DNA from 3 places in the Aeromonas enterica genome. Region 1 is predicted to be linked to each of the others. Evidence: riboswitches for the same ligand, from Rfam matches in the RefSeq annotation. Region 1 holds a riboswitch; each other region holds the start of a gene.
The links. A riboswitch is a leader RNA that binds a small molecule or an ion and turns the genes downstream of it on or off. The one in region 1 is predicted to bind cyclic di-GMP.
Positions count from the first base shown of each region.

Region 2: linked by a shared signal. The riboswitch ahead of gbpA (N-acetylglucosamine-binding protein GbpA) and the one ahead of lafK (lateral flagellar response regulator transcription factor LafK) in region 1 are both predicted to bind cyclic di-GMP.
Region 3: linked by a shared signal. The riboswitch ahead of ACW5XD_RS00350 (glycosyl hydrolase family 18 protein) and the one ahead of lafK (lateral flagellar response regulator transcription factor LafK) in region 1 are both predicted to bind cyclic di-GMP.

Region 1 covers NZ_JBSTYL010000008.1:44,972-55,332, reverse strand. Annotated here, with positions in the region: gene lfgA (lateral flagellar basal body P-ring formation protein LfgA) at 1-730, shown strand, start outside; gene flgM (flagellar biosynthesis anti-sigma factor FlgM) at 807-1,082, shown strand; gene lfgN (lateral flagellar protein LfgN) at 1,079-1,522, shown strand; gene lfiJ (lateral flagellar protein LfiJ) at 1,526-1,942, opposite strand; gene lfiI (lateral flagellar FliI-like assembly ATPase LfiI) at 1,952-3,283, opposite strand; gene lfiH (lateral flagellar assembly protein FliH) at 3,276-3,968, opposite strand; gene fliGL (lateral flagellar motor switch protein FliGL) at 3,981-5,009, opposite strand; gene fliFL (lateral flagellar M-ring protein FliFL) at 4,996-6,738, opposite strand; gene lfiE (lateral flagellar hook-basal body complex protein LfiE) at 6,756-7,082, opposite strand; gene lafK (lateral flagellar response regulator transcription factor LafK) at 7,094-8,470, opposite strand; cyclic di-GMP riboswitch class I at 8,610-8,697, opposite strand; gene lfhA (lateral flagellar biosynthesis protein LfhA) at 8,893-10,361, opposite strand, start outside.
Region 2 covers NZ_JBSTYL010000003.1:155,270-165,630, reverse strand. Annotated here, with positions in the region: gene ACW5XD_RS04840 (sulfate ABC transporter substrate-binding protein) at 1-762, shown strand, start outside; gene ACW5XD_RS04835 (RBBP9/YdeN family alpha/beta hydrolase) at 831-1,406, shown strand; gene cysT (sulfate ABC transporter permease subunit CysT) at 1,684-2,523, shown strand; gene cysW (sulfate ABC transporter permease subunit CysW) at 2,520-3,413, shown strand; gene ACW5XD_RS04820 (sulfate/molybdate ABC transporter ATP-binding protein) at 3,566-4,636, shown strand; gene ACW5XD_RS04815 (hypothetical protein) at 4,676-4,807, shown strand; gene cbl (HTH-type transcriptional regulator Cbl) at 4,804-5,751, shown strand; gene gbpA (N-acetylglucosamine-binding protein GbpA) at 5,828-7,249, opposite strand; cyclic di-GMP riboswitch class I at 7,315-7,400, opposite strand; gene ACW5XD_RS04800 (methyl-accepting chemotaxis protein) at 7,666-9,363, opposite strand; gene ACW5XD_RS04795 (M3 family metallopeptidase) at 9,668-10,361, shown strand, end outside.
Region 3 covers NZ_JBSTYL010000001.1:69,962-80,322, reverse strand. Annotated here, with positions in the region: gene ACW5XD_RS00355 (tetratricopeptide repeat protein) at 1-327, shown strand, start outside; gene ACW5XD_RS00350 (glycosyl hydrolase family 18 protein) at 579-3,611, opposite strand; cyclic di-GMP riboswitch class I at 3,728-3,813, opposite strand; gene ACW5XD_RS00345 (ExeM/NucH family extracellular endonuclease) at 4,110-6,254, shown strand; tRNA gene ACW5XD_RS00340 (tRNA-Ala) at 6,383-6,458, opposite strand; tRNA gene ACW5XD_RS00335 (tRNA-Ala) at 6,507-6,582, opposite strand; tRNA gene ACW5XD_RS00330 (tRNA-Ala) at 6,631-6,706, opposite strand; tRNA gene ACW5XD_RS00325 (tRNA-Ala) at 6,771-6,846, opposite strand; tRNA gene ACW5XD_RS00320 (tRNA-Ala) at 6,875-6,950, opposite strand; gene ACW5XD_RS00315 (glutamyl-tRNA synthetase) at 7,188-7,319, opposite strand; gene gltX (glutamate--tRNA ligase) at 7,334-8,749, opposite strand; gene ACW5XD_RS00305 (methyl-accepting chemotaxis protein) at 9,023-10,361, shown strand, end outside.

The DNA.
Region 1 (10,361 bases):
GGAAGTGCTGTTTCCCGTGTGGAAGCGCATTGGCCTGTTGTGCCTGCTGATGCTGCCATACCCGCTGCAAGCCGCACCAACCGACTTGTCGCAGTATCTGGAGACCCTGCTGAAAGAGGATGCCAGTCAGGCGTTGAATGCTTATTTGCAGCAGCAAGGCTGGTCAGCCCCTGAAGTCGACTACCAAGTCTGGCTCTCTCCCGCCGTAACCCATTTGCCACCCTGCCAACAAGCCATTCGTCTGCAAGCAGGGGGGCAATATCGGCAACCCTGGGGACGGCGTCCCTATCTGGCTGAATGCACGGAACCTGCATGGCAGCTAAGGGCCCGTGTCGAAGTGACGCTCATGCTGCCGGTGTGGGTCACGGCACAAGAGATCCAGAAAGGCCAGACCATTCGTGCCGGAGATCTCGTCGAGAAATCTCTTGATATCAGTCGATTGCAACGCGGGTTTGTTCCAAGCTCCGAATCCCTTGTGGGGAGCAAGAGCAATCGGAATCTCAGGATGGGTCAGTTGATTGGTGAACTGGATTTACAGAAGACCTGGGCCGTTCGGGAAGGGGAAGGGGTACTGATCAGAGCCGGCCTCGACAGTTTTTCCGCAACCACCCGCGGTAAAGCATTGGCAAACGGCGCCATTGGCGATGGCATTAAGGTAAGAAACATCAGTTCAGGCAAAGAGATTCAGGCCTGGGTGATCGAAAAAGGCGAAGTCGAAACCCGTTTTTAACCCAAAGGGCTGGTTTGATTTAAGTTAGGCTGGCCTTGGGTCGCTTGTCAGAGATAGACCATCAGGAATTGACGTTATGAAAATCACACCCACCGACCCGCTCTATGTTCAAACCCAGCTGCAGCGCAAGCCGGAGTCTGCGACTGCACAGCCACAAGCACGCGCCAGCCAGGCTGATGCCCAGATAAGCGCCACGACGCAGTTTGTAAACCAGGCAAGATCGCAACTAGCAACTACATCGGATGTGGATATGGAGAAGGTGAACCAGATCCGCCAAGCCATCAGCGACGGCAAGCTCGAACTCGATATGGATGCGCTGAGCCAAGCCATTCTGGATATGCATCGTCGATGAGCCTGGATCCCAAGCTGCGGGTCAAGCAACTGATCATCGCTATCCAGCAAGATTGTGGTCACTACGCCGAGCTGCAACAGGTTCTGCTGCGCCAACACAGCCTGCTGGCCGCTCACGATGTTGACGGGCTGGCTGAACACAATCAGCTGCAGACCCAACTGATGGTTGTGGTTCAACAACAGGCACAACAACGCTGTCAACATCTGCTCGCGTTGGGATTGAAACCGGACGAAAAAGGGATGGCGACACTGATCGCAAAACTGCCAGCCAGTTTGCAAAAAAACGTTGCCAGCCAATGGCAGCAGCTTGAACAATTGTTACAGCAATGCTTGCGCCAAAACGAACTCAATGGACGCCTGCTGGCAGGGCAGATCGAAACAATCAACACGCTATTGGGACAAGAACAGCCCTATGGCCAACTGGAACGCTTCCCGGACTAACCCCTATCCCTCTCTCAACGCGCGATGACGCAAACTGGATAACTCATCCAGCTGTCGCTGATCCCGTGTCTCCTGTTGCTGACGCAGGGTCAGGTCACGCTTATCCAGCAGCAACTCCAATCCTTTGACCCGACCAAATTGTTTAAGCACCTGGCCTTCGTGGCGCTCCAAATCCAATTTGGCCAAGGCCGACTGTTGTACCTGATGAACCAGCAGATGGCGCAGTTGTCCCTCCATCTGCTGCTTGTTCTGCCACAGCAGGGGATGAAATGTTGCCGAGCCGGGGCTCAGAGAGCTGATCACATCCTGCAACCTCAACGCCCTATGCTCTTCTCGCATGGCCTCTTCTCGCAAACGCTGGCGCTCCTTGCCCATCACCTCCAACACATCCTGCTGCAAACCAAGATAGGATTTCAACATGATGGATCCTTAAGACTTCCCGAGCACTTGCTTCAGCCCTGTCATCACCTGAGCAAAAGGCGTCTCCTCATGGATACCCTGTTGCAGGAAGGCCGCGATGGCAGGGTAACGCTGTACAGCCTCATCCATCTGGGGGTCGGCTCCCGGCTGATAACCGCCCAATGGCAACAACTCGCGCACCTGTTGATAACGCCCCCACAACTGCCGCAGCGTCACCGCCAGCGTCTGCCATTCAGCAGGGACAACCTGTGGCATGACTCGGCTTACGGAGGCACCTATGTCGATCGCGGGGTAATGTCCCTCCTCCGCCAATCGGCGCGTCAGAACAATATGACCATCCAGAATGGCGCGGGCCGCATCCACCACAGGATCCTGCTGGTCGTCCCCTTCCGCCAAGACTGTATAGAAAGCACTCAGAGAACCATCTGGGTGTGTGCCATTACCGGCCCGTTCAACCAGCTGGGTCAACATGCTGAACACCGAAGGTGGGTAGCCCCGGGTCGCGGGCGGCTCCCCTATAGCCAGTGCGATCTCCCGCTGAGCCTGGGCATAACGGGTCAAGGAATCCATGAGCAGCAGCACATCCCGTCCCTGCTCGCGGAAATACTCGGCAATACGGTGACACAATTGTGCCGCGCGCAGACGCATCAGCGGAGATTGATCAGCAGGGGCCGCCACGACGACCGCGCGCGCCAACCCTTCCGGGCCCAAGCTGTGCTCGATAAATTCGCGCACCTCTCGCCCCCGCTCACCAATCAGTCCCACCACCACTATCTGCGCGGTCGTATTGCGGGTCATCATGCCCAGCAGCATACTCTTACCGACCCCGGAACCCGCAAACAGGCCCAGGCGCTGTCCCTTGCCAACCGTCAACAGACCATTGATGGCACGAATGCCCACATCGAGCGGCTCGCGCACTGGCGTGCGCAGCAGGGGGTTGGGGGGGGAGGCAAACAGAGCAACACGCTCACCTTCGTCGCGCAACGGACGACCATCCAGGGGTTGCAACAGGCCATCGACCACCCGTCCCAGCAGATGCTCACCGACCTGTATTGTCTCTTCACCATCAATGGGAAGCACACGTGCACCGGCATAGAGCCCACTCATGGGTTGCAACGGCATCAGGTAGGAAATATCCCGGTTGAACCCGACCACTTCGGCCAGCAGCGGAGCCCCTGTCGCCGTATCAACCCGGCAACGCTGACCCATTATCAACTGGCAACCAACCACTTCCAGCGTCAACCCGGTAACCCGTACTAGCCGGCCATAACGGCGAAAACCGGGCACATCCTCAAAACTGTCCAGCGCGGAAGTGAGCGCCTGTTGCAGCGCTTCATGCATCCTGTGGCAATTCCAGCGTACTATTTAGCTGCTCGATACAAGAGGCGAGGCGCTCACCGGTATTGACTTCGATCACCGCAGCCCGCGTTTCTATGCGGGCATCACCCACACTCAGGGTGCCATCCACCTGCAATGGCCACCCCTCACAACGGGTAACGCCTTGCTCGGCCAGACGCTGGCGATCCCCCTCACTGAGATAAATCACCAGCTCTTCCGATGCCGCTGGCAGACTTGCCAAGGCCTGCTCCACCTGATTGAGTACCTGCTGGGGATTGAGGGTAAATTCAGCCTGGATCACTCGCTTCGCAACCTGCGCCACCAGCTGGGCAACCAGCTCTTTTTGTTCCTGCATACGAGAACGGGTCAAAGACTCCCATTGCGCCTGCAGCTTGGCAAAGGGAACCAGAGCCTGATCGAACGAGGCACGCCCTTCTGCCAGTCCCTGTGAAAAACCACGAGTTTGCCCCTGCTGCAGTCCCTTGGCCTCCCCGTCAACGAGACCGCTGGTCAACCCTTGCTGATAGCCGGCCTGATACCCTTCATCATGGCCTTGCTCCAGACCCTGTTGATAGCCACATTCGAACTGCTCCTGCTGGCTCTGCACCTCTGCTCCGCTTTGCCCCAACGAAGGGAAACGGTAAAGACGAGTGGCGCCCGTCGCCAACTTGCGAACATTGTGACTCATGAACGCCTCCTGTTAATTGACGGTGGGCTCTTCGAACAGCTGGAATTCGACCTCGCCCTGCTCCACCAATTCGCGGACCAGTTGCATGACCTCTTCCCTTGCCTGCTCGACCTTGCGCAAAGAGACACTGCCCTGCCCCTGAATCTGGGCATCCAGAGCCTGAGCCATCCGTTTCGGCATGGCTCCTAGCACCACTTTGCGGAAGCTGGCTTCGGTATTTTTCAGCGCCAATGCCAGCAGATCGCTTGGCAGTTCCTGTACCAGACGTTGCAGGGTTTCATCCGATTGACGACGCAAGGCCATGAAGTCGAACATGTTCTTCTCGATTTCCAGCGCCATGTCGCCATCGTGTTCCCGCAACAGGGAAAGCATCTGCTCCTTGTCGCCTTGATAACGGTTCAAGATGTCGGCTACCTGTCGTACGCCATTGACCTTGGCTCCGGACTGATCCGCCACGTAGGCGAGGCAGCGGTCCAATGTCAGACGCAGCTCTCCCAACACGTGTTCACTGACACTATTAAGGCTGGCAACTCGTACCAGCAGATCATCGTGGACGGAACCAGGCAGAGCATCCAGTACGGCAGATGCCGTCTGGGGTGGCAAGAACGCCAGCAGAACCGCCTGCATTTGCGGATGCTCGTTACGGAAGAAGCGGGCCAGCACATCGGCAGGAACCCATTGCAAACGCTGGATATCCTGGCTCATGACATCGCCATACAGGCTGTCGAGCAGACTGCGGGAGAGCCGTTGCCCTAGTGCGAGATCCAGCGTCTGTTCCAGATATTCCCGCGAAGCGCTGCCAATCCCGCTCTGCTCACGGTACTGGTTGAAGAACTGCTGCAAAGTCCACTTTGCCTCCATAGAGCTGACGCCAGACAGACCCGCCATCTTGGAGATGAGTCGCTGTACTTCGTCACGGGAGAGTTTCTGCATGACCTTGGCTGCCGCCTCTGTGCCCATGCTCAACAACAAAATCGCTGCCTTTTCCAGATTATCGATGTCGATATCGACGGCATTTTGGTTCAGATTAACGTTGTTCATTGCCACCCACCCATGCTCTGACCACTTCCGCTACCCGAGCGGTGTCCTTCTCGACCAGCAACTGCAGATGCTGAAGCTGTACTTCCAGTTCGGAACCCGGCTCTGGCAATGCCTCCAGATTCAAGGAGGAGAACTGAGGTTCCATCTGATTATCTGCACGGATCAGCCCATTATTCATCATCGGAGCCGTCAGGGCGGCATCGTCATCCCGTCGCATGGAGAGACCCACAGTTGGTTCTTGCTGCTCGTCCTGCTCTTCGGCTGGTTCCTCTTCGGGTAGCTGCTGGGTACGTACCAGATGCTTCACCAACGGACGAATCCCGAAGAACACCAGCGTCAAGCCAAGCAGGCCTCCGACCAGATAACGCAATGAATCTTGCCAATAAGGCGTTTCCCACCAACCAGATTCAGGAGGAACAATCGGCACCGCACCGGTAAAGTCGAAGACTTGCAGACTAATCTGATCGCCCCGCGCATCATCAAATCCGACCGAGCGCTCCACCATCTGGCGGATTTGCTCCAGTTGTTCTGCACTCCAGCCATTTTTGGGGGCACTTTGCTGATTTAGCAAAATGGAGACATTCATCTTCTCCAGCCGGCCCTGCTGATAGCGGGTATGCACTATGGTTCGGCTATTTTCGTACTGTTTGTTGATCTCTTGGCGCTCGGTACGAGAGTCGTTCTTCTGGGCTTCCGAGCTGGTAGCCCCCTGATTCGGAGCTGGCTGCTCACTTTTGGACGTCGTTTCGGGAGGACGATTGGACAAGGCTCCGGGGATCCCCAGCGCCAACGCGTCTATGGTTTTATCCGACTTGCTGGACTCCTTGGTGACCACGCCCTGTGGATCCAGCTGCTGCTGAGTCTCCTCCACCGCATTGAAGTTCACATCGGCAGCGATCTGCACCCTGAAATTGCCCGTGCCCAACATGGGATAGAGCATGTCGCTGGCCCGCTGGCGGATGTACTGCTCAAGCTTGCGCACATATTCCATCTGCTGCACGCTCTGCTTGCCGAAACCAGCCTTGTCACCCAGCTCGGCGCTGAGCAGCTGACCAGCCTGATCCACTATGGTCACAGCACCCGGCTTCATGCCGGAGATGCTGCCAGCAACCAGATTGGCGATCGCCTCCACCTGTCCTGGCTCCATTGCCTGACCCGGTTGCAGATCCAGCATCACAGAGGCACTGGGTTTTTCCTCATCACGACCGACAAACAGGGTCCGCTTGGGAATAGCCAGATGGACACGTGCACTGCGCACCGCATCCAGCGAGATAATGGTTCTCGCCAGCTCACCTTCCAAGGCATGCCGATAGCGGGCGCCCTCCATGAATTCGCTGGTGCCAAGGCCTGTGACATTATCCAACCCTTCCAGACCGGCAGGCATGGCCGCTCTGACCCCTCTGGCCGCCAGCGCCATGCGAACATGGGCAAGCTGACTCTCGGGGACCAGAATTTGACCCGTGCTCTTTTCCAAACGGAATGGCACTTGCTCCTTCTCCAGCATCTCCATGATGTTGGCGGTATCGTAAAGCTCCTGCTTGCCATACAGGGGCACGTAATTTTTGCTGGAGGTCCACAGGATCACGACGATCGTGCCAGCCACAATGGCCGCCAATAGTGCGATTGTCAGAATGGATTTGTTGTCTCGAGAAAGGCTACGCCAGTTGCGCAACCCTTCCTGGACTCGTGTTCTGAAGGAATCCGAAGCCCCTTGCGGGGACGTTACCAGTTCAGTCATCACTTACCTCAGAGTGGCATGCGCATAATGTCGTCAAAGCCTGTCATCAGCTTGTTTCGCACCTGCATCAGGGCGGAAAAACTGAGACCGGCTTTCTGGCTGGCCACCATGGCCCCCACCAAGTCATCGCTCTGACCCGCATCGACAGCGGTCATCAGTTTTGAGGCGGTATTTTGCTGCTCGTTGACTCGCCCGACGACATCGCGCATGGCATCGGTGAATGACACATTCGATGCATCATTTAATTCGATGGAAGGGGTTTGGTTGGCGACTCGCTGCATCTCCTGCATCTGCTGCAAGAGCGTCACCTGTGATGACATCATTTCAATCTTCACTCGGTTATCCCTTAGTTTTGAAGCTGCTGCTCAATATCTATGCCCTGCTCACGCATGGCCGCCAGCTTGTATCTCAGTGCCCGGGTCGTCATACCAAGGGCCTCTGCCGTGCGGGTCCGATGGCCGCGAAAGCGGCGCAGGGTCTCTAGTACAAATTGAAATTCGGCATACCGACGCGTCTCGCTAAGCCCTTCCGGGGCGGAAAACGCTTCCGGTAACGCATTGTCGGATTCAATGGTGTAAGTGGGCAGCATCAAATCGACTGCTTGAATATGCAATCCGCGAGCCATGATTAATGAACGCTGCATGACGTTATCCAGCTCCCGGACATTGCCAGGCCAGCCATACGCCAACAGCTGCTGACGGGCGCTTTCACTCAGACGATAGCCTTGCTGAGGAGCATGTCGCTCGATGAAATATTCGGCCAATGGCAGTATGTCATCTGGGCGCTCCCGTAGCGCTGGCCAACTCATGGGAAGCACGTCGAGACGATAAAACAGATCTTCCCGAAACTGGCCCACGGCAACAAGCGTCCGTATATCTTTGTTGCTGGCAGCAATAATCCGGACATCCAGTGCGATGGTTTGGTGACTGCCGAGCCGCTCGACTTCCTTCTCTTGCAAAACACGCAGCAGCTTGGCCTGCAGCGACAATGGCAACTCAGAAATCTCATCAAGTAGCAACGTCCCACCCTGTGCCAGCTCAAATTTCCCCGGTTGTGTACCTGTCGCCCCGGTGAATGCCCCCTTGTTATGGCCAAATAAGATAGATTCGAGCATGGATTCAGGAATTGCAGCGCAGTTGATGGCGATAAAAGGTTTGCCGGCACGGTTGGACATGTCGTGGATATAGCGAGCCAGTCGCTCCTTACCCGTTCCCGACTCACCACCAATGAGGATGGTGGCAGACGTTTTGGCTGCACGACGAGCAAGTTGCAGTACCTGCAGGCTCATGGTAGAGGTAGCGATCAGATTGGGAATGGTTTGGCGCAGACGCAACGCCCCCTTCACCGCATCGAGCATTTGTTGATAGCCAAAGGGTTTGATGATGTAGTCAATCGCCCCCGCCCGCATGGCTTCTGCCGCAAGATAAGCCTGCTGTTCATTAACCAGAATAATGCAATCGACACCGCAGAATTCATGCACTAATTGAGGACCAGCCTCGGTCATGAGATCCATATCGAGCAAGACCAGAGCAACTGAGTTATTGGCGAGAATTAATTTAGACTTATTGATCGAATCAACACAGGAAACAGCGTACCCCTGCGCCAACAACCTCCCCTCAATATCATTTCCATTTGAAAACACTGGTCTAACCAATAACAAATGAGGTGCTGACTCAATACCAATCGATCTTGAGTTTTTCTTGATAGAAATATCCGAAAGCATATGAACCCGAACCCGTGATGGTGGACAAACCAATCAACAGAACTGATGTGTCAAAAATAAAAACGCACCATACAGAAAATGGCGCCTCTAACGGGCGTCTCATTTATACAAAGAATGGTATCAAGGCAGTAACAATAGCCTTGGTAACCCCGCTATCATTAGCATTGCTGCTATAAGACCGGAGGCTTTGCGTCCTGACTTTTCAGTTCAGTTTGCCTTTATCATGCGACTGTCCATAGTGGGACAAGACAACTCCACTTCTCCAGTGATAGCTGTGTGACACATGTGAATTGTTATATTTGTTATATGCTTTTAACATCTTGTGCGTCAAAAACCGTCACATCATAGCGGCTTCCAATGACAATTCAAGTAGATATGCGGAATATAACCTTCCCATCTGTTCACAACATGGCAGTTCAGTTTCAGCCCAGAGTCCCAATAACTTCCACCCTCAGATCTTCTGGTATTTCATTATAAGAAAGCACTTTGAGACCTTTTGAAAAGGAACGAGCATATCTTGCCATCAAGGGCCTGAGCTGAGGCATGACAACCAATACCGGAGCATGACCTTGCTGTTGCAACTGCTCTTTCACCAATGGCATATTTTGCTGCAACTGCGCCAGCAGCTGAGGATCAACCGGGAAGCTGTCCAGCTGAATTTTTCCCTGTTGCTGGGATTGGGTCATTGCAGCCAACAGCGTCTGCTCAAGACGATCCTCCAAGGTAAACGCGGCTAAAATATCGCGCGACCCAATCGCCTGTCTGATAATCTGGCGTTTCAAGGCACACCGGACATCGGACGCCAGCAAGACAGGATCCTTGGTCAGCTCGCTTGCATCCAGCAAGGTGGTGGCAATGGTTCGAATATCGGTGAGGCTGATCTGCTCCTTGAGCAACTGTCGGAAAACCCTCAGTTGCTGCATTTGAGTCAGCGCCAGATTAAGTTCTTCTGCCAGACGGGGTGACTGGGTAGCCAGATATTGGCCCAACTTGCCTACTTCATCATGGCCAAATAGAGAATCAAGCTGCTCTCTCAACAATTTGCTGGCATGAGTGGCGATAACTGTTGCGGAATCGACTACGGAATAACCCAGGTTCAAGGCCTTAGCCTTGTTCTCCGGCGAGATCCAGACTGCATTCATGCCATAGGCTGGATCCTGCGTCAGCTCACCATCCAGGGCACCATATGTCTCCCCGCTGCTAATCGCCATCAGTCGCTGACAGTCGACGTTACCAGCCGCAAGTGCCACACCGGACAACTTGATCCGGTATTGATCGGGTTGCAACTGCAAGTTGTCACGCACCCGGATCTCGGGCAGCAGGAAGCCATATTGCTCGGACAGGGTTTTGCGAATACCCCGTACCCGGGCAAGCAGTTCGGCTCCCTTGTCCGCTTCTGCCAAGGGCACCAGCCGATAGCCCAGCTCAATGGCGACCGCATCGACAGGAGGCAGGTCCTGCCACTCCAGTCCCTGTGGCTCGGACTGCACCATCTGGCGCGTCAGCTCCTGGGCTGCATCGAGATCAGGATCATTGACCCGACGCTTGCTGACACTCCAACCTGCCCATGCCAGCACGGCGGCAAAGCTGAGAAAAGCCAGCATGGGCATACCTGGCACCAGACCCAGGATCAACATGATGGCAGCGGCGGTGTAGATAACCCGCGGCGATGCCAGGATCTGCTGACCCACTTGATCCGACATCTCGCCTTCATCGCTGACCCGAGTCACTATGATGGCCGCAGCGGTAGACATCAGCAAAGAAGGGATCTGGGCGACCAGACCATCACCTATGGTGAGCAGTGCATAACTCTGGAACGCTTCCGCAACCGGTAGCGAGTGCTGGAATATACCGATCGCCAAGCCACCGACCAGATTGATGATCAACACCA
Region 2 (10,361 bases), on a different contig from region 1:
CTGGTGTCGCTGGCGCTGGCTTATGACGTCAATGCCGTCGCCAAGCAGGGCTTGATCGCCGCCGACTGGCAGGGCCGGCTGGCCAACAACGCATCTCCCTATACCTCAACCATCGTTTTCCTGGTGCGCAAGGGCAATCCCAAGCAGATCAAGGATTGGGGGGATCTGGTGCGCAAGGACGTGGCCATAGTCACTCCCAACCCCAAGACCTCCGGCGGGGCGCGCTGGAACTATCTGGCGGCCTGGGGCTACGCCCTGAAGAAGAGCGGCAGTGAGGAGGGGGCCAAGCAGTTTGTCGGCGATCTCTACAAGAACGTGAAGGTGCTGGACTCCGGCGCCCGTGGCGCCACCACCAGCTTCATCGAGCGCGGCCTCGGCGACGTGCTGCTGGCGTGGGAAAACGAAGCCCTGCTGGTGCTCAATCAGCCCGATAACCGCGACAAGTTCGAGCTGGTGGTGCCGTCGGTCTCCATCCTGGCCGAGCCGCCGGTGGCCGTGGTGGACAAGGTGGCCAAAAAGCATGGCACAGAAGCGGTTGCCAAGGCGTACCTCGAGTACCTCTACTCCGACGAGGGGCAGCGCATCATCGCCAAGTATCACTACCGCCCCAGCAATCCGGCGATCCTGAAGGAGACCGCGGCCCAGTTCCCGCAACTGACCCTGTTTACCGTCAAGGATCTGGAAGGGGATTGGGACAAGGCCCAGAAGAAACATTTCGCCCAGGGTGGCCTGTTTGACCAGATTTACCAGCCGGGCGGCTAAGGCCCCCCGCTTCCTTGTGGCACGTTTATCCCGTACTGGCCCCTGTGCCAGCTGATAGGAGCACCAAGATGAACAAGATCCTCCTGGTTCCCGGTCTGCACAACAGTGGGCCGGATCATTGGCAGAGTCGCTGGCATCAATATTTCCCCCACTGGCAGCGGATGGTGGGCCTGCCATGGGACAAACCGGACTTGACGGTCTGGAGCGCCAAGCTGGCGAGCAAGCTGCGCAGCCGGCGCGGCCGGGCCCACTTGGTGGCTCACTCCTTCGGTGCGCTGGCGGCCATCACGGCGGCGCGCCAACAGCCTGACAAGGTGGCCTCGCTGTTTATCGTGGCGCCGGCGGATCCGGCTCACTTCGGCATGGTGGATGAGTTGCTGGCGGGCTCGCTCAAGTTCTCGGCCCAGCTGGTGCCCAGCCGCAACGATCCCTGGATGAGCTTTGAGCGGGCCGAGTACTGGAGTCGCCAGTGGCAGGTGCCGCTGTTCGATGCCGGCGAGGTGGGCCATATCAATGCCCAGTCCGGCCATGGGGAGTGGAATCAGGGGCTCAACCTGCTCGGCACCCTCTATCGGCGGGCCGAGATGGTAGTCGAACCTGCGCCGGCCGTGTGGGAGCGGCGCGCAGCCCTTAGTTTCCGTTGATGTTTTCGCTGATCCAGTTCAATACGCTGACAAGGAGAGAGATAACACCCGACACCACAACAGTTGATTTTTGATGGCTTGGTACATTGCACGACGCTCCATTTTTAGGTCTTTTATTTATATAAAAGACCTTTTTTTCATTTTATGACTCTAAAAGCCTTGTCCGCCGCTGTTAGATAAAAAAGTGCTTAGCAAAGGCGTTATTGGTGTTTGTTGCCCCAAACAGGAATGCGCAGAATCGCTATATCGAATGTTTTTCATAACAAACGGATGCGTTATGCGATTTGGTTCTTACTCCGTCCTGCCGGGCTTCGGCCCGACCCTCGGTTTCAGCCTGCTCTACCTGGGTGTGCTGGTGCTGCTGCCGATCTCGGCGCTGGTGCTGTTCGCGGTGAACAACCTCACCCTCGCCGAGTTCTGGCAGGTAATCGGCTCCCCGCGGGTGCTCGCCTCCTTTCGCCTGAGTTTCGGGGCAGCCTTTATCGCGGCACTGCTCAACAGTCTGTTCGGCCTGATCCTGGCCTGGGTGCTGGTGCGTTACACCTTCCCCGGTCGCCGGCTGGTGGATGCGCTGATCGATCTGCCGTTCGCCATGCCCACCGCCGTCTCCGGCATCGCCCTGTGCGCCATCTTTGCCCCCAACGGCTGGATCGGGCAGTGGGTCGCCCCGTTTGGCATAGAGCTCGCCTACAACCCCATCGGGGTGGTGATTGCCCTCACCTTCATCGGTCTGCCCTTCGTGGTGCGCACCCTGCAGCCGGTGCTGCGGGAAGCCGAGACGGAGCAGGAAGAGGCCGCCGCCAGCCTGGGGGCCGACCGCTGGCAGACCTTCCTGCGGGTGCTGTGGCCGACTCTGGTCCCTGCGTTGATCACCGGCTTTGCGCTGGCGTTTGCCCGCGCAGTGGGGGAGTACGGTTCCGTCATCTTCATCGCCGGCAACCTGCCCATGGTTTCCGAGATAGCACCGCTGATGATCATGAGTCACCTGGAGGAGTACGACTATGCCGGTGCCTCCGCCATCGCCGTGGTTATGCTGCTCATTTCTTTCATTCTGTTATTGCTGATCAACAAGTTGCAGGCCTGGAGCTGGGCCCGTATCGGAGGGAGCCGGATATGAACGCCTCACATTCAAGCCTGGACCTTGCCCTCGACGTGGCACAGACCACCCCGATTCGCCATCTCCCGGTGACCCGTGAACCTGTGTGGGTCAAGTGGTTACTGATCACGGTCGGACTGGGCTGGTTTGCCGCCCTGCTGCTGCTGCCGCTGGCCACCGTCTTTATTCAGGCGCTGAGACCCGGGCTGGCCTTCTTCTGGCACGCCATCAGTGAACCGGATGCCCTGAGTGCGCTCGGACTCACCGCCCTGGTCACGCTCTGCGCGGTTCCTCTCAACCTGCTGTTCGGGATGGCGGCGGCCTGGGCCATCGCCCGCTTCCGTTTCCCCGGCCGGCAACTGCTCATCACCATCATAGATCTGCCGTTCTCGGTCTCGCCCGTGATCGCCGGGCTGATGTTCGTGCTGATGTTCGGCAGCCGCGGCTGGTTTGGCGACTGGCTGAGCGAGCACGACATCAAGGTCATCTTCGCCACCCCTGGCATCATTTTGGCGACCACCTTCATTACCGTGCCCTTCGTGGTGCGCGAGCTGCTGCCCCAGATGGAGGCGCGCGGCCCGGAAGAGGAAGAAGCCGCCATCATGCTGGGGGCGAGCGGTTTGCAGATGTTCTGGCGGGTCACCTTGCCAGGCATCCGCTGGAGCCTGATGTATGGCCTGCTGCTCTGTACCGCCCGGGCCGTGGGGGAGTTTGGTGCCGTCTCCGTGGTCTCCGGCCATATTCGCGGCCAGACCAATACCCTGCCGCTGCACATAGAGATCCTCTACAACGAGTACCAGACCGGCGCCGCCTTCGCGGTGGCCAGCCTCTTGGCGCTGTTCGGGATCTTCACCCTGCTGGGAGAAACCCTGCTGGCCCGGCTGCGTGGGCAGCCCACCAAGTCCCATTGATGTTATTGCGACAGGGATCTGGCTGCGCGGTCAGCCCGATCCGGATACCCCATTGATATGGATTGGGGTGTGATGGCGAGCATGGCCGGCCGTATGGGCTGGCCAGCTGGGAGACTCCATCCATCCCGATTTAACGGTTCAGAGAGGCAGCCATGAGCATTCAGGTTCAACAACTCAACAAGCATTTCAATCAGTACGCGGCCCTGGCCGACATCAACCTCGACTTTCACGATGGCGAGCTGGTTGCCTTGCTCGGCCCCTCCGGCTGCGGCAAGACCACCTTGCTGCGGATCATCGCCGGGCTGGAGCAGGCCGACAGCGGCAGCGTCATCATCCGCGGGGAAGATGCCTCGGATCTGCACGTGCGCGAGCGCAACGTCGGCTTCGTATTCCAGCACTACGCCCTGTTTCGCCACATGACGGTGTTCGAGAACGTGGCGTTTGGCCTGCGGGTCAAGCCGCGCAGCGAGCGTCCGGCCGAGGCGACCATCCGCGCGCGGGTCAAGGAGCTGCTTGATCTGGTGCAGCTCAGCCACGTGGCCGAGCGTTATCCGACCCAGCTCTCCGGTGGCCAGCGCCAGCGGGTTGCCTTGGCTCGCGCCTTGGCGGTGCAGCCCAAGGTGCTGCTCTTGGACGAGCCTTTCGGCGCCCTCGATGCCCAGGTGCGCAAGGAGCTGCGCCGCTGGCTGCGCGAATTGCACGACGAGTTGCACGTTACCAGCCTGTTCGTGACTCACGATCAGGAGGAGGCGCTGGAGGTGGCGGATCGGGTGGTGCTGATGAACGCCGGCCGGGTCGAGCAGATCGGCACCCCGGCCGAGGTCTATGATCAGCCCGCCAGCTCCTTCGTGCACAGCTTCCTCGGCAGTGTGAACCTGTTTCGCGGCCGGGTGGCGGAGCAGGGCTTTGGCATCGGCGAGCAGCTGCTGGGCGGTCCCATCAGTTCCCATCAGCTGGCTCAGGGCAGCGCCGCCATCGCCTATGTGCGCCCCCACGAGCTGGAGATACTGCCGGCGGATGCGCCCGGCGGGATCAGCGCCACCATCACCCGACTGCTGCCCATGGGGCCGCGCATTCGGGTGGAACTGCGTGGCAATGGGGATACAAACGGTGCACACTTCGAGGCCGAACTGAGCAAGGAGGCGGCCAAAGCCTTCATGCCGGGGCAAGGGGTGCGACTGGTTGCCAAACAGGCTCAGCTCTATCCGGACTACCAGATCTGACGGCCATCGCCGCTTGAAATGGACAGATAGGATGGCGGTGTGAGCCCGCCTGGGATACAAGGGTGTCAGGCCGTTGCCGGACTCGATGAGGAGTCCGGCCAGGCAGATAACAAGAAAGCGGCGGCGGGACAAACCCCGACCGGCCAGTCAGCGCAGGAGGCGATGACGTGAATTTTCAGCAGTTGCGAATTATCCGGGAAGCGGCACGGCGGGATTACAACCTGACCGAGGTCGCCAATGCCCTGTTTACCTCCCAGTCCGGGGTCAGCCGCCATATTCGCGAGTTGGAAGAGGAGCTGGGGATCGAGTTGTTCATCCGCTATGGCAAGCGGCTGCTTGGCATGACCGAGCCGGGCAAGGAGCTGCTGGTGATCGCCGAGCGCATCCTGAGCGACGCCAACAACATCCGCAAACTGGCCAGCACCTTCGCCAACCGCGAGTCGGGCCGGCTGCTGGTGGCGACCACTCACACCCAGGCGCGCTATGCCCTGCCACGGGTAGTGAAGGCGTTTCGCGAGCAGTTCCCGCTGGTGCAGCTGGAGCTGCGTCAGGGCAGCCCGGAGGAGATAGTGCGGCTGGTGCAGACCGGCGAGGTGGATATCGGCATCAGCAGCGAGCAGCTCGACAAGAGTGAAGGGGTGGTGGCGTTTCCCTACTACCGCTGGCATCACAACATTGTGGTACCGGAGCAGCATCCGCTCACCGCCGAGCGGGATCTGACGCTGGCGGCGCTGGCCCACTGGCCCATCATCACCTATCAGGCCGGGCTGACCGGGCGGGCGCGGGTGGACGAGGCGTTTGCCGAGGCGGGCATCGCGCCACAGATCCTGCTGACCGCGCAGGATTCCGACGTCATCAAGACCTATGTTGAACTGGAGATGGGGGTCGGCATACTGGCGGACATGGCGTTCGACACCCAGCGCGACAAGGGGCTGGTGCAGCTTGATGGCAGCCGGCTGTTTGCGCCCCACACCGCCTGGATCGGTCTCAAGCAGGGGCAGTTCCAGCACAACTTCGCCTGGCAGTTCATCCAGCTCTGCAACCCCGAGCTGGCGCTGGCAGACATTCAGGCCCGCGCCATGGGTGGCGAGCCCGCCCTCGACTTCCAGATCTGAGTCTGGTGACACCAACTAAAACGGGGAGCCAGTGGCTCCCCGTTTTAGTTATGGCGTTTCAACTTTTAGAACTGGCTCAGTTCAGCGCAATCCAGGCGTCTTGCCAATTGGTACCGACCCCGGGTTCATACTGGGTGGCACTGGCCGACCATTGGCTGCACCAGCCGCGGTAGGGGAAGGGCTTGCACTGGTAGATCTTGCCATTCTTGGGTTGCAGCACCCTGGTGCCATCCGTGTAGGACTTGAGTCCTTCCGGGAAGGTGAACTGGTAGTCACCACCGGACGGATCCTTGAGCATCAGATCCAGCGTCTGCTGCAGGGCTTCGCCACCGGCCTTCGGCTTGGCCTCGATCACCAGCTGGTGGTGGCCGGCGCTGAGCCCGGTGAGCGGCATGGTGAAGCTCTGGCTGCTGTCCTTGATGTCGGCAGAGGATTGGCCTTTAGCCACACCACCGTGGTCATACAGGGTGTTGGTGACGGTGAGATCCCCTTGCGCCGTGACGGTGAAGTCGAGGGTCAGTTTGCCGTTGTCGAGCAGGTACTCGCTCTCCAGACCGCTCACGCTGATGTCGTTGCCCACCGGCGGTTGCAGCTGTTCGAGCTGGATTTCGACCCGCTCCAGCGCGCTGCCTGCCTTGAGATAGACGGGGTTCTGGCCGTAGACGGGGTTGAACTGACCGTCGGCATTCTGCTGACCGGCGCGGATCTGGCTCTGCTCTGCATTGATCTTGCTGGCCAGGGCATGGGCCCAGTTGTTCTTCTGACCCTGCTCCGTGGTGGTGATGGTCAGCTCGGTCTGCAGATCGGGGCGCACGCCATTGGCGTCGAATACCAGGGTTCTGGCCTTGTCACCGGCCGCCAGATCGGTGGAAGGGTAGATGGTACCGCCCTGGCTCCAGCTCAGCGGTGGCTGGGTGCCGCCCTTGAAGTTGGCGTCGATCAGGTTGTAGAAGCTGTTGTTGGTGTCACCCACTTCCCACACACCCAGGATCAGCTGATAACCGGTGCGCTCTGGCAGTGTGCACTGATGAGTGACCTGCTTGGGCGGTTGTACCATGTTGCCATCCACCACGCAGAAGGGGGTGAGATCGAAGGCGGTGCGGGTCAGCGGCTGGTTCGGATTCCAGTCCTGTTTGGTGAGGTAGTAACGCCAGTTGCGAGTGACGTGGTTGGCGGTGAAGGTCCAGCTGATGGCGAAGGGGCCGGCCTGCACTTCCTTGCGGGCCCAGCGATCGCTGGTCTGGACGTTCAGCTCTCTCCAGCGGCTACTGCCAGCCGAGGCGATCTGGCCATCCTGGGGGCCGGTCTGCGGGAAGCCGGAGGGGCCTTCCACGCTCTGGGGTTCCCATTGCACCGCACCACACTGGCTATTGTCGCCCGTGTTGCACTGGTAGTTGCGGCTGGCCGGCTGGGTGATGTAGCCGTGAGCGAGCACGCTGCCGCTGGTCAGCAGCGCCAGCGCTGCGACGAGGTGATTGAGTTGGATTTTTGCTGCCATACATTCCTCTGTTCGACAGATATGGGCAGTCAGTTGGCTGGGGCGTTCCCCGATACACACTTGCGTGTGGCAACCCCGCTATCCTGGACGACGTGTCTTTAGACCGGAAGCTTTGCGTCCTGGCTTTTCAACCAGTTTGCCAAATGACTATATAAACGATCATGGTGTCGCGTTTGGCGACGACAGTATCATGACTATTTTTTCTTGAATAATTAAGTATAAATGTTTGCAGCTTGGCCTCATCGGAGTAGAGAAAACACTTAACGTAATGTTTTTAAATGTATATTTAATAATCTTGCTGTACGGAGTGCCGACAATTATGTCGATAAGATGCAAAAGTAAGGCATTTTTTATCAATGAAAAAATCCCCTGTCAGCCGGACTGGCAGGGGATTGCCTGCGACAGGGCAGGACGGATCAGTGGCGAGCGCGGGGACGTTCGGCCTGACGTGCCTGCTGATGCAGCGGTGCCAACCGCTGTTCCAGTTGCTGGTCGATGGCATTGCCGAGTTTGAACACCGCCAGTCGCTCGTCCAGGCTGCGGGAGAGGCCGGCCAGCAACTCGCTCTCCTGAGCCAGTTGCGAGGCGGACTGGGACATCTCCAGCGCCGAATCGTTGATGCCGCTGACGTTGCGGTTCATGTCCTCGGCCACCATGCTCTGCTGCTCGGCGGCGGTGGCTATCTGGGTCGCCATGTCGCTGACGTGCTGGATATGGTTGACGATGAGAGAGAGATCCTGCCCCGCCTTCTCCGACTGGCTGACGCTGCTCTCCGCCAGCTTGCGGCTGGCGTCCATGGCGCTGGCGGCGGTCACCGCCCGTTGCTGCAGCTGGGCTATGGTGCTCTGGATCTCCTCGGTGGACTGGCGGGTGCGGCTGGCCAGTTGACGCACCTCGTCGGCCACCACCGCAAACCCGCGTCCCTGCTCGCCGGCGCGTGCCGCCTCGATGGCGGCGTTGAGGGCCAGCAGATTGGTCTGCTCCGAGATGGCGCTGATGACGGCGGTCACCTCGCTTATCTGCATCACCCCCTCCTTGAGCTGATTGACCTGCAGTGTGGCCTGCTCCACCTCGGTGGCCAACGCCTGGATGCCATGCACGCTGGCATGCACGTCCCGGTTGCCAAGCCCGGCCTCGTTGGTAGCATCCTGGGTATCACGGGCGGTATTTTCCGCGTGGCCCGCCACATCCGAGATGGTCGCGCTCATCTCGTTCATGGCGGTGGCGAGCTGGGCCAGCTGATCCCGCTGGCTGTTGACCGCCTGGTTGGTCTGCTCGGCGGAGGCGGCGATGCGCAGGGCGGCATCCGCCACGTTGCGGGCACCCTGGCTTGCCTCCAGCAGGGCGCGACGAATGGCGTCGAGTCCCTGGTTGGTGCAGGTGGCGACGACCCCCAGCTCATCCTTGCCGTGTATCGGTATGCTGACTACCAGATCCCCGGCCGCTACCTGCTGCATGGCGCGCTTGATCTCGGCCAGCGGATTGACGATGGAGCGGCTGATGGCAAACCCCAGCAGCCCCATCAGCAGGATCACCAGCAGGGTGGCGCCCCCCATCAGCTGGTACTGGGACCAGATGGTGGCCTCGATGTCCTGCAGCAGCACCCCGGATCCCAGGATCCAGCCCCAGGGCTGGTAGCCCGCCACCAGCGACATCTTCTGGGCCGCCTCACCCGTAGGGGTAATCCATTGATATTCCAGCCGGCCATGCCGCCCCCCCTTGCCGAGGTCCACCATGTGTTGCCAGTGGGCTCCGGCGGTTGCCGTGCCGCTCTCCCCCATCTGCTGGCCGACCAGTTCAGGTTTGGTGGGGTGCACCACCACGTGGCGGGTCTCATCGATCACGAACAGATAGTTGTCGCCATCGAAGCGCATGCTGTTGAGCATGGCCTTGGCTTCGGCCTGGGCCTGGGCGGCGGGCAGGGTGGTGGCGAGGGCCTGGATCCGGCTCATGGCGAGATCCAGCACCGCCTGCAGCCGTGCCTCCCGCTCACTCATCAGATTGCGATTCAGGGCACTGGCCGAGATGAGCAGCAGTGCAATGAAGCCGACCAGCGCCAGTGAGAGCAGCAACATCAATTTGCGGCTCACGGCGATATCACCGAGCTTGAACATAATCTCTTCCTTCTTTCCCGTGCGGGTCTGGTTGCGGCCAGTCATGACGATGGCCCTGATTATTTCATTATTAACATTTAATTAACTTTCAATTAACTTTCAATGGTTTGAGGTTACTGAACGCTAATTGAGCGTTTTGACAACCAGTATAGCCAGCAGACAGAAACCCTCGCTTTTGGTAGCGTGGTCGTGCGCATCCCGGCGCACCATTTGCCGTTCTATTTGCAGGAAATGTGAATAAGTTGGCATTTCACCAAAAAGGAGTGGGCACCCCAGAGGTCTGCCCCATAACAAGAGGGAATTTATGAGTTCCATTGCCAGGAATTATTTGAACCAGCTCAATGCCGACTACCTGCAGGTACACAGGCGCAAGGAGGATCTGTTCTGGTCCACCTACATGGGCACCAGCGACGATCAGGCAGGCTTCACCGCCGCCGAGCAGGCCTACAAGGCGTTCTGCGCCGATCCTGCGCGCCTGCCGGTACTGCGGGAGATGCAGGCTCTGGCCGAGGAGACAGAACTCAAGCGGGGTTTGGGGGGCTGGATCGCTTTCTTCGAGTGCAACGTCATCGAGGATCCGGCCGCCGCCGCCCTGATGGACGAGCTGGTGGCGGCCGAAGCGGCGCTGTTCGCCCGCCGGCGGGGGCTGAAGTTGACCCTGCTGGACGAGCAGGGGCGCCAGGTGGCCGGCAGCCTGCCCGCCGCCAGTACGGCACTGGCCGCCAGCACCGATGAAGCGGTGCGCCAGAGTGCGCTCGCCATGTTCCATACCCTGGAGCAGTGGGTGGTCGACAACGGCTATCTGGAGATAGTTCGGCTTCGCAACCGCTTCGCCCGCGCCATGGGCTATCGCGACTATTTCGATTACAAGGTGCGCAAGAACGAGCAGATGAGCCCGGCGCAGCTGTTTGCCGTGCTGGATGACTTCATCGCCCGCACCGAACAGCGGGTGCACCAGAGCCTTACGGAACTCAAGACGGCCAAGGGGGAGGCGGCGC
Region 3 (10,361 bases), on a different contig from region 1:
GAGCTGGATCCCGCCATCGATACCCTGGCGAGATCCTACCAGCTGGCTCCGGATGCCGAACTGCAGCTGAAGATGGCGCGCATGATGATCCAGAGCAAACGCTATCAGGATCTGGTGGCCCTGGCCGCCAAGCCTGCGGCCAATGCCAATGGTGAACAACGCGCCGATCTGAAGTTCCTGACCGGGGTCGCCTATTTTGAGCAGCAAAAACCGAAGGAAGCGCTGAGTGCCTTCACCCAGGCCGCCCAGCATGGCAACGTCAGTGGCCGCGCCTCCCCCTGGATCAACTTCCTCAAGGAGCAACAGGGCGGCGCCGTCACTCAATAAACAAGGTGCGACTTGGCCCCGGCCCCGCACTGCAGCGCGGGGCCCCTCCCCGCCCGCTGCATATGACAAGGGGTTCACCCGCAGGTTGCCTTGGTGGCAATTGGCCGCTCTTCGGAGCGGTCTTTTTTATTCCCCTCTTTATATACTCCGCCATAAAAAATCCGGAGCCTGAGCTCCGGATTGATCATGCTGCTTGCTGGTGCTGCCTTGCCACGAATGGCGTCGGCAGCCCAGACCCCATGCAGGGGTTATCAGTAACTACATACCTGCTTCCAGCTGCCATCGGTAGCCTTGGGTTCACTGCTGGTCCACCAGTTCGCCTGCCACACCACCTTGTTGTTGGTCACGCGATCGCCGCCGTTGGCGTGATCCCCTTGCGGCCAGGTCGGATAGGCCTTGTAGGCCGCCGGATTGACGTTCTGGCTGCTGCAGGTGGCGCCGCCCGGATTCTCGCCGCCACCCGAGCCCAGTACGGCCTCCGGCAGGGTCGGGAACTCGGCCTTGAGCCCTATGGTCTGGCTGCCGCTGATGATGCGCATCCCGCTCGGCACGCCGGCGGCGGGCAGGTAGTAGGTCATGGCGACTTCAACCTCGGCACCCGGTGCCAGGGTCTGCCAGCTCGGCAGGGTCATGGCGACCTTGTGGAAGTCCTTCTCGTTGGCAATGCCTTCCGAGTTGTCGTTGCCACCGCTCTCCACCACTTTCAGCCCCATGCCACTCTGATCCGTGATGGTGTCAGAGGTGGAGGTGGGCACCAGGAACTCGATCTTGGCGCCGCCCGGAATGGTCTGGGTCGACTTGTTGACCAGCTTGAGTTTCGGGTTGATCGGGTAGTTGGAGTCCCCTTCCTTGAAGCCGGAGAGGCTCACCGCGATGTCGAGCTGGGCGCTCGGCGCAGCCAGCTCGTTCTGCTTGGCGTTGTACGGGGTCGCCTTGGCGAACTTCTCGTAGGCAAGAGTAGTCAGAGTGCTGCCCATGCCGTACTCGTTCTTGGCCGGATCGAAGGCGTAGTCGCCCGCCATCTCCCAGAACATGACCCCGCCCAGGCCCCGCTTGATGATGTAGTCCAGCTTGTGACCCATGGACTCTTCATCTTCGGTGGAGAGGAACACCTTCTTCTCTTCGTTCCACAGCCAAGGGGCCTGCGCCTTGTCATCATAGTAACGAACGTACTTGCCCTGCATCACGTGGGCCGGATTGTTGGGATCCAGACCCCAGGCCGTGCCATAGCTTGGCAGAGTCGTGATGCCCAGGCTGGCCGCGTTCTCCAGGTTTTTGGCATGCCACATGGGCACGGCGCCGCCGCCTATCTCCTTGCCGTTCTTGTCCACATCGTGCCAGATGTTGTCGATGCCGACCGCCCCGTTGCCGCACGGAATCGTGCTGCCACCGGTGCCCGGCTGACAATCGCTCTGGCTCGGCAGGGCTGCCTTGCCGCCCAGCCCGTTGCTGCCGCCGCTCACTCCTTGCCAGCCGCGGGTGTAATAGGGCACACCCACGTTGATCTTGCCGGCCGCCAGTGCGCCGCGGAAGTAGTGGGCAGACCAGGCCGCGTTCAGATAGCCGATGCCACCAAACTGGGCCTGGCTATAGACGCCCCAGTGGGAGAGCTCGGGATCGGCATTGTTGTCGAACAGGGCCGCGTTGTGACCGACGAAGTGGTTCCAGGCACCGTGGAAGTCATAGGTCATCAGGTTGACGTAATCCAGGTACTGAGTGACCTGGAAGTTCTCCATGCCGCGCAGCAGGTAGGCCGACGCCGGCGAGGCAATGGTCAGCATGTACTTGCGACCGTCCTCGGTGCCGGCATTGTCGAGCCGCGCCCGCAGGGTCTTCATCAGCACCTCGTAGTTGGCGAACAACTTGGCACGGCACTGGTTGGAGAGCGGGAAGTCGTTGGGGTTGCCCGCATCCTTCATGGAGGTGGGGTACTCGTAGTCCACGTCCACCCCATCGAAACCGTACTGGCGAATGAAGCTCACCGCCGAGTCGGCAAAGGCGCTGATGCCGGCGGTATTGACCGAGCAGTCGCCCTTGGTGGTGGCGGTGTAGAAGCCGCGGGTATCGGCCCAGCCACCCACCGAGATCAGGGTCTTCACGTCCGGATACTGTTTCTTGTACTTCGACAGCAGGTTGAAGTGGCCCTGATAGGCGAATTCGGGATCCATTTCGGCGCCCGGCACCCCGTTCCAGGTCATCTTGGTGGCGGCATCGTCCACCTTGATCAGGTGGCTCTGCTCATCCACCGCCGCGAAGGCGTAGTTGATGTGGGTGATCTTGTCCCAGGGGATGTCGCTCACCAGGTAGGAAGGCAGACCGTTCTTGCCGGTACGCCAGGAGGTGAAGTAGCCGATGACGCGACGGGCGTGGTCATCCCCCATGCACTCGTAACCGTCCGGACGATAGATCTGGCGGATGTCGCAGGAGAGGTTGCCCCCTGTGGGCGGCAGGGCCGCTTCTTCCACCTGCACATCGACCTGGCTCGATTCGCCGATCTGGTTCTCCTTGTCGGTCGCCACCAGCTTGAGGCCGGCAGCCCCCTTGCTCTGGGGCGTCCAGCTCACCTGCCAGGGGGCGCTGACGTCTTCGCCCACCTTCTTGCCATCGACGAACAGCTCGACCTTGGCGACGTCGTTGTTGGCATCGGTGACATTGCCACTGACCGCCACGCTGCGACCCAGGGTCACCTTGGCACCGCTGGCCGGGCTGCTGATGCTCACCCTGGGTGCTTCTGGCGCGACCACGGCGTTGACACTGAAGCTGGCATCCGCCTCGCTCAGCAGCTTGCCATCCTTGTCCAGCCCACGAGATTTGAGTTGATGGGGGCCGACACCGGTAGCAACCCAGCTGGCCGACCAGGGGGATGCACTGCTCAAGGCGACCTGCTTGCCATCGACCAGATACTCGACCTTGACCAGGGCGCTGCTGTTGCCGCTCAGGGTCACAGCGAGCGCCACCGATGCGCCCTCGTTGAAAGCGCTACCAACGGTGGGCGAACTGATTGCCAGTCCGAGCGCCGGTGGTGGTACCTCGCCGCCATAGAGCTTCCAGGCATCGGCCCAGACCGCCCCCACGCCAGGCTCATAGTGATAGGGCGAGGCCCCGCACCAGCCGGAGTAGGGAAACTCTTTGCATTCGTAGAGGTTACCGACATTGCTGACGACATCGCCAGCCTTGTAGGCGGTGCCGGCCTGATAGGCGGGATAAGCGGCTTGTGCCCAGGCGGGCATGGCAGCCAGGGCCACCAGCATGGCAAGCCTGCTGGGCCTAAAGGTCTGTTGCATATTGTTATCTTCCTTGTTTTGTCTTGGCATTGGTCACTAGGACAAAGAACAATCGCAACCTGCGTGATGGGGGGCAGACAACTGGCAATGGACCTGCCACAGACTCCACCATCACCCCGGGAAGCCCCGCTATCTGGATCGACTGATCTGAAGACCGGAAGCATTGCGTCCCGGCCTCTCGGCCGGTTTGCCCTTTACCTGGGTTCCGTGAGGAACAAGCCGAGTATAGGAATCAACCAGCCGAGTCTCAATCTTCATTCTCGAAGAAAAATATGTGGATGCCAGCCAGATCACAGTTTCCCGTCTTGGTTGAATTAATGATTTTGTCATTAATTTCATACTGTTAGCCAAGTCAAAAAAACCGAGATTGCCCTCATTTGCATCCCCGTAATGTGCGTTGGCTCACTGGTATGACATGCCAGAAATGTGACAATGCGCGCCCTTGGCCGATGCGCCAAGGCTATGGAAACACTGGCAAAAAATAAAAAAGGAACCGTTATGAAAGGAACACGTACCCTGCTGTCGCTGGCCGTGGGGCTTGCGCTCGCGTCCCCGTCTCTCCATGCCGCCAGCTTCAGCTGCCCGGCTGACAGTGCCCTCACCCCCATCCCCGTCATTCAGGGCAGTGGCGACAAGAGTCCGCTCATTCCCAGCGACAAGTTCGAGAGCCCCCAGAGCGTCATGGTCAAGGCGGTGGTTTCCGCGCTTGGCGAGAGCCTCAACAAGGGCTTCTACCTGCAGGATGTGCAGGGCGATGGCAACCCCCAGACTTCGGACGGCATCTTCGTCTACCTCAACGACAAGAACTTCGCCAGCAAGTACCCGGACATCAAGCCGGGCGCCGAAGTCTGTCTGGAGGCCAAGGTCGAGGAGTACTACAACCACACCCAGCTCAAGCCGGTCGTTGACAGCGGCACCCCGCGCCTGCAAGTCCTCGCCCAGGGGACGGCCCCTGCCGCCGTGCCGCTGCGGGTACTGGAAAACGAGACCCTGGCCCGGGCACTGGAGCGTCACGAAGGGATGCGGGTACGACTGGATGCCGACAGCGCGCTCAAGATAAGCCGCAACTTCAGCTATGACTACGCCGCCAAACGCAACAACCTGGTGATCTCCCACCAGGCGCCGCTGATGAAGCCAACCCAGCTGCACAATGCAGGCAGCAAAGAGTCCAAGGCACTGGCCAAGGCCAATGCCAACAACCGGGTGTTCCTCGAATCCGACTTCAAGGCCGCCGACGGCAAGCTGCCCTGGCTGCCGGGCTGGGAGCCGGAACAGGGTTACCTGCGCATCGGCGATGCCCCGGTCAATCTGGATGCGCTGGTGAGTTACAGCTACAACGAATACCGGCTGATCGTGCCGCAGGATCAGGTGATCACCGCCGGCGATCTGCTGCGCACCAGCGACAACGATCGCCAGAGCGCCCCGGCCCGTGCCGATGGCACCGACCTGCGCATCGGCAGCTTCAACGTGCTCAACTACTTCACCAGCCACTCCAGCGTGGGCGGAGCACTAAACGTGCTGTGCAAGGATCAGGCAGATGCGGACAGCGCCAAGGGCTGCAACCGCGGAGCCAAGAATCTGGAGGACTTCCAGCTGCAGCGCACCAAGATAGTCAACGCCATCACGGAGATGGATGCCGACCTGCTCGGCCTGATGGAGATGGAGAACAACGGCTTCGACAGCCACTCCGCCATCAGTGATCTGGTGCAAAGCCTCAACGCCCAGCAGAAGGACGCCAGCAAGCAGTACGCCCTCGTGGCCCTGCCCAAGGCGCTGCTTGGCAACGAGCGCTTCTTCGGTGGCGACGCCATCATGGTGGCCATGATCTACCGACCCGCCAAGCTGACGCCACAGGGGGATGCCGGCGTCATCACGCTGCCGGTGCAGAAATACCAGGATGCGAAAGGGGTCGAGAAACAGGCCTCCCAGCGTGACTCTCTGGTGCAGAGCTTCACCATCGAGGGCAGCAAGGAGCCGCTGACCCTGGTGGTCAACCACCTCAAATCCAAGGGATCAGGCTGCCTCGAAAACCTGGACGGCAAGGAGCCCGCCGATCTGCAGGGCAAGTGCACCGAGTTCCGGGTCAGCGCCGCCAAGGTGCTGGGCGAGGCGGTGAACTCGCTGCCGGGCCAGGTGCTGCTGGTGGGGGATTTCAACTCCTACGCCAGGGAAGATGCTATCCGGGTACTGACCGACTATGTGCCGACCGAGGGTCAGCGCAAGATAGTCTCCGCCTCCCAGACCTTCCTCGGCGCTCAGGTCTATGAGCAGACCGGCAGCGAGGTGAGCAAGAGCTACGGCCTGGTGGACATGAACGTCAAGTTCAACAAGGAGAAGGCCATCTCCTACAGCTACGAGGCCGAGCTCGGCACCCTGGACTATGCCCTCGCCAACCCGGCGCTGGCCAGCAAGGTAGTGGCGGTCGCCGACTGGCACATCAACTCGTTCGAGAGCAGCCTGTTCGAGTACGGCCGTGACTTCAGCGGCGACATGATCAAGTCCGGCAACCCGTTCAGCGCCTCCGACCATGATCCCATCATCGTCGATCTCAAGCTGAAGGAAGAGAGCAGCGGCGGTGGCGGAGCCATGGGCGCCCTGCTGCTGGCCCTGCTGCCGCTGGCCTGGCGCCGTCGCCGCAGCTGATGCGGCTTTGCCATCACGCCAAAAGCCCGCTGCGATGCGGGCTTTTTTACGGGCAAGCGATGGGCATGAGCCAAAACAAAAAGGCCACCGCGATAACGGTGGCCTTTCGGCTTCTTGTAACAAGAATTTGGTGGAGCTACGCGGGATCGAACCGCGGACCTCTTGCATGCCATGCAAGCGCTCTCCCAGCTGAGCTATAACCCCAAATTTCGTACTCAACAAATGGTTCTGGCGGCCATCTGTCGCAAATAGTGGTGGAGCTACGCGGGATCGAACCGCGGACCTCTTGCATGCCATGCAAGCGCTCTCCCAGCTGAGCTATAACCCCAAACTTCGTACTCAACAAATGGTTCTGGCGGCCATTTGTCGCAAATAGTGGTGGAGCTACGCGGGATCGAACCGCGGACCTCTTGCATGCCATGCAAGCGCTCTCCCAGCTGAGCTATAACCCCACAAAGGTCGGCCTGGGTGATACACACCGCACTGCCCTGGGTACTGCATTTTACAATCGGAACCTGGTGGAGCTACGCGGGATCGAACCGCGGACCTCTTGCATGCCATGCAAGCGCTCTCCCAGCTGAGCTATAACCCCTTTGATTCCAGATTGTTCGAGGAGAATTTGGTGGAGCTACGCGGGATCGAACCGCGGACCTCTTGCATGCCATGCAAGCGCTCTCCCAGCTGAGCTATAACCCCAACTCACCTCGGCGCTACCAAAGTTATCTCCGGCAACGGAGGCGCATGATAGGCATCACCCGCTTTGCTGTCAACCCAAAAATAACATCGATTCGCGCGTTTAGTCAAAATTCAATCAGTTAGCTGTTTTTACCGGCAACCTTGCCGCTATCTCGCTGTTTTATGTCACAAATCTGGTTAGCCAACAAAAACAAAGGGCCCCCTCGCGGGAGCCCTTTCGCATGCCATAACAGGCGCTTATTCAGCGGCCATGCGCGCTTCGATATACGCCAAAGCGCGGTCGATGCGGGCAAGTACCCGCTCCTTGCCCACCAGCGCCATCACGGCGTCGATGCCGGGGGAGAGATTACCCCAGACCGGTGACGGCAATGTCGACGGCAAGCTTACTCGGCAGCCATACGCGCTTCGATATACGCCAGGGCGCGATCGATGCGGGCGAGTACCCGCTCCTTGCCCACCAGCGCCATCACAGCGTCGATACCTGGGGATTGACCCAGACCTGTCACGGCCACACGCAGCGGCATACCGACCTTGCCCATGCCCTGACCCAACTCGGCGGCGGTCGCTTCGATCAGCTCGTGCAGCGCTTCGGTGGTCCAGGTCTCCAGTGCAGCCAGCTTGGCCTTGGCCAGTGTCAGCGGCTCGGCAGCGACGCCGCGCAGGTGCTTCTTGGCAGCCGCTTCGTCAATCGCTTCGTACTCTTCGAACAGGTAACGGCTCTGGGCGGCCATCTCTACCAGGGTGTTGCAGCGCTCGGCCAGCAGAGTGACAACCTCTGGCAGGGCCGGGCCCTTGCTGGTGTCGATCTGCTGATTTGCCATGTGCCAGACCAGGTGCTTGGCCACATAGGCCGGATCCAGGCTGCGCATGTAGTGGTTGTTCAGCCACAGCAGCTTGTCGGTATTGAAGGCGGAGGCGGACTTGGAGATGGCATCCAGGCTGAACAGCTTGATCATCTCTTCCAGGCTGAAGATCTCCTGATCGCCGTGGGACCAGCCCAGACGCACCAGATAGTTCAGCAGCGCTTCCGGCAGGTAGCCATCGTCGCGATACTGCATCACGGAGACGGCGCCGTGGCGCTTGGAGAGCTTGGCACCGTCGTCGCCCAGGATCATGGAGACGTGGGCAAACTCAGGCACAGGCGCGTTCAGGGCCTTGTAGATGTTGATCTGGCGCGGGGTGTTGTTGATGTGGTCTTCGCCACGCACCACGTGGGTGATCTCCATGTCCCAGTCATCGACCACCACGCAGAAGTTGTAGGTCGGCGCACCATCGGTACGACGGATGATCAGATCGTCGAGCTCGGTGTTGGCGAACTCGATGCGGCCACGCACGTGGTCATCGAATACCACGGCGCCTTCGGTGGGGTTGCGGAAGCGAATGACGTGGGGCGCATCGGCCGGGTGATCGTGGGCCGCATCACGGCACTTGCCGTCATAGCGGGGCTTCTCGCCGCTGGCCATCTGGCCTTCGCGCAGCGCGTCCAGTCGCTCACGGGAGCAGTAGCACTTGTAGGCACGGCCATCGGCCAGCATCTCGTCGATGATGCCGTTGTAGCGATCGAAACGCTTGGTCTGGTAGTAGGGGCCCTCATCCCAGTTCAGCTCCAGCCATTCCATGCCCTCAATGATGGCGTCGATCGCCTCCTGAGTGGAACGTTCCAGGTCGGTATCCTCAATACGCAGCACGAACTCACCGCCCTGGCTCTTTGCAAACAACCAGGAATAGAGTGCGGTACGGGCACCGCCGACATGCAAAAAGCCGGTCGGGCTGGGAGCAAAACGGGTTTTGACTTTCATCTTTAAGCCTTGTGTAGAGGGCCTTGGGCCAATTCGTTAGAAAAAACCGTCGCATTTTAGCACTCAGAATCCCGGATGGGAAAACCATGAGGCGGCGGCGCGCTAAAGTAGGGGGTTAAATTGGCCGGGCGACCGCTTGACACCTGATATTTGAGGGGGATCGCAAAACCGAAGCGCCATTTCCGATTTGCTATGGGAAGTGTTGGAGAGCTGCCTCCTCCGGCCGATATTCAAATAACTCTCACACTACTTCTCACGAACAAGGAAGAGACGATGCAGTTCCGTTCTATCCAGAATCGTATTCTGGTGATGGCCGGGATCGCCATGACCACAGCCCTGGTCATATTGATCCTGCTCAACCAGTATTCCGGTCAACAGACCCAACAACTGACCATCAGTTCCAGCCGTGCCGCCCTGCAGCAGGAGGCCTGGCAGAAGGTCAGTGCCAACGCGCGCGCCGAGGCCGCCACCATCACCCAACTGCTGCAAAAAGGGCTCTCCTATACCCAGCAGATGGCCAGTACCCTCGCACTGCAACAGGAGGGCAAGCTGCAGCTGGATCGCCAGCAGGCCACGGATCTGCTCAAGGCACAGCTCAACCTGGAACCGCAACTGTATGGCGCCTTCGCCGGCTTCGAGCCGAACGGCTTCGACGGCCAGGACGCCGCCTTCGCCGGTCAGACGGCACTGGGCAGTGACAGCCAGGGCCGCTTCGTCCCCTACTTCTACCGTGACAAGGATCAGATAGGCACAGACCTGCTGCTCTCCATCGAGAAGAGCGATACCGACGAATTTGGCAATCCGGCCAACGACTACTACGCCTGCCCGAAACGGGAGGGACGCTCCTGTCTCATAGATCCCTTCAAGGTGGACATCAACGGCCAGCAGGTGCTGGTGAGCACCATCACCACCCCCATCATGGTGGCGGGTCAGTTCAAGGGCGTCGCCGCGCTGGATCTGGCGGTGGACTCCATCAGCCGGCAGGCCCAGTCCCTCAACAGCAACATCTATGACGGCAAGGGCGAGACCCTGATCGTCAGCGCCGCCGGCGTCATCACCGGCACCAGCGGCGACGCCAGCCTGCTGGGCAGCCGGGCCGACAAGCTGCTCGGCAACCAGTGGCAGCAATATCTGAAACCGGAAGTGCAGCGCCAGGAGCTGGACGAGTCGTTTCGTATCTCTGTGCCCATTGCTGTGCCGGGCATGAGCCGCAACTGGGCCATCATAGTCACCCTGCCTTACAAGGTGGTGCTGGCGGGTGCCGACCAGCTGGAGAGCCAGCTGAGCGACATGAACCGGGCCGCCATGACCCAGCAACTGGTGGGCGCCCTCATAGTGCTGGTGCTGGCGCTGGCCACCATGCTGGTGATAGCCCGCAGCATCACGGGCCCCATCCGCCAGATGGTCAGCCTGGTGGATGACATCGCCGATGGCGAGGGAGATCTCACCAAGCGCCTCACCACCCGCTCAGTCGACGAGCTGGGGGATCTCGCCAAGGGCATCAACCGCTTCATCGACAAGTTGCAGGTGCTGCTGGGGGATGTGCTGAAAACCGCCAGCGAGGTGAACCGCCATGCCGGCGATACCGACCGCATCGCCGGCCAGACCGACA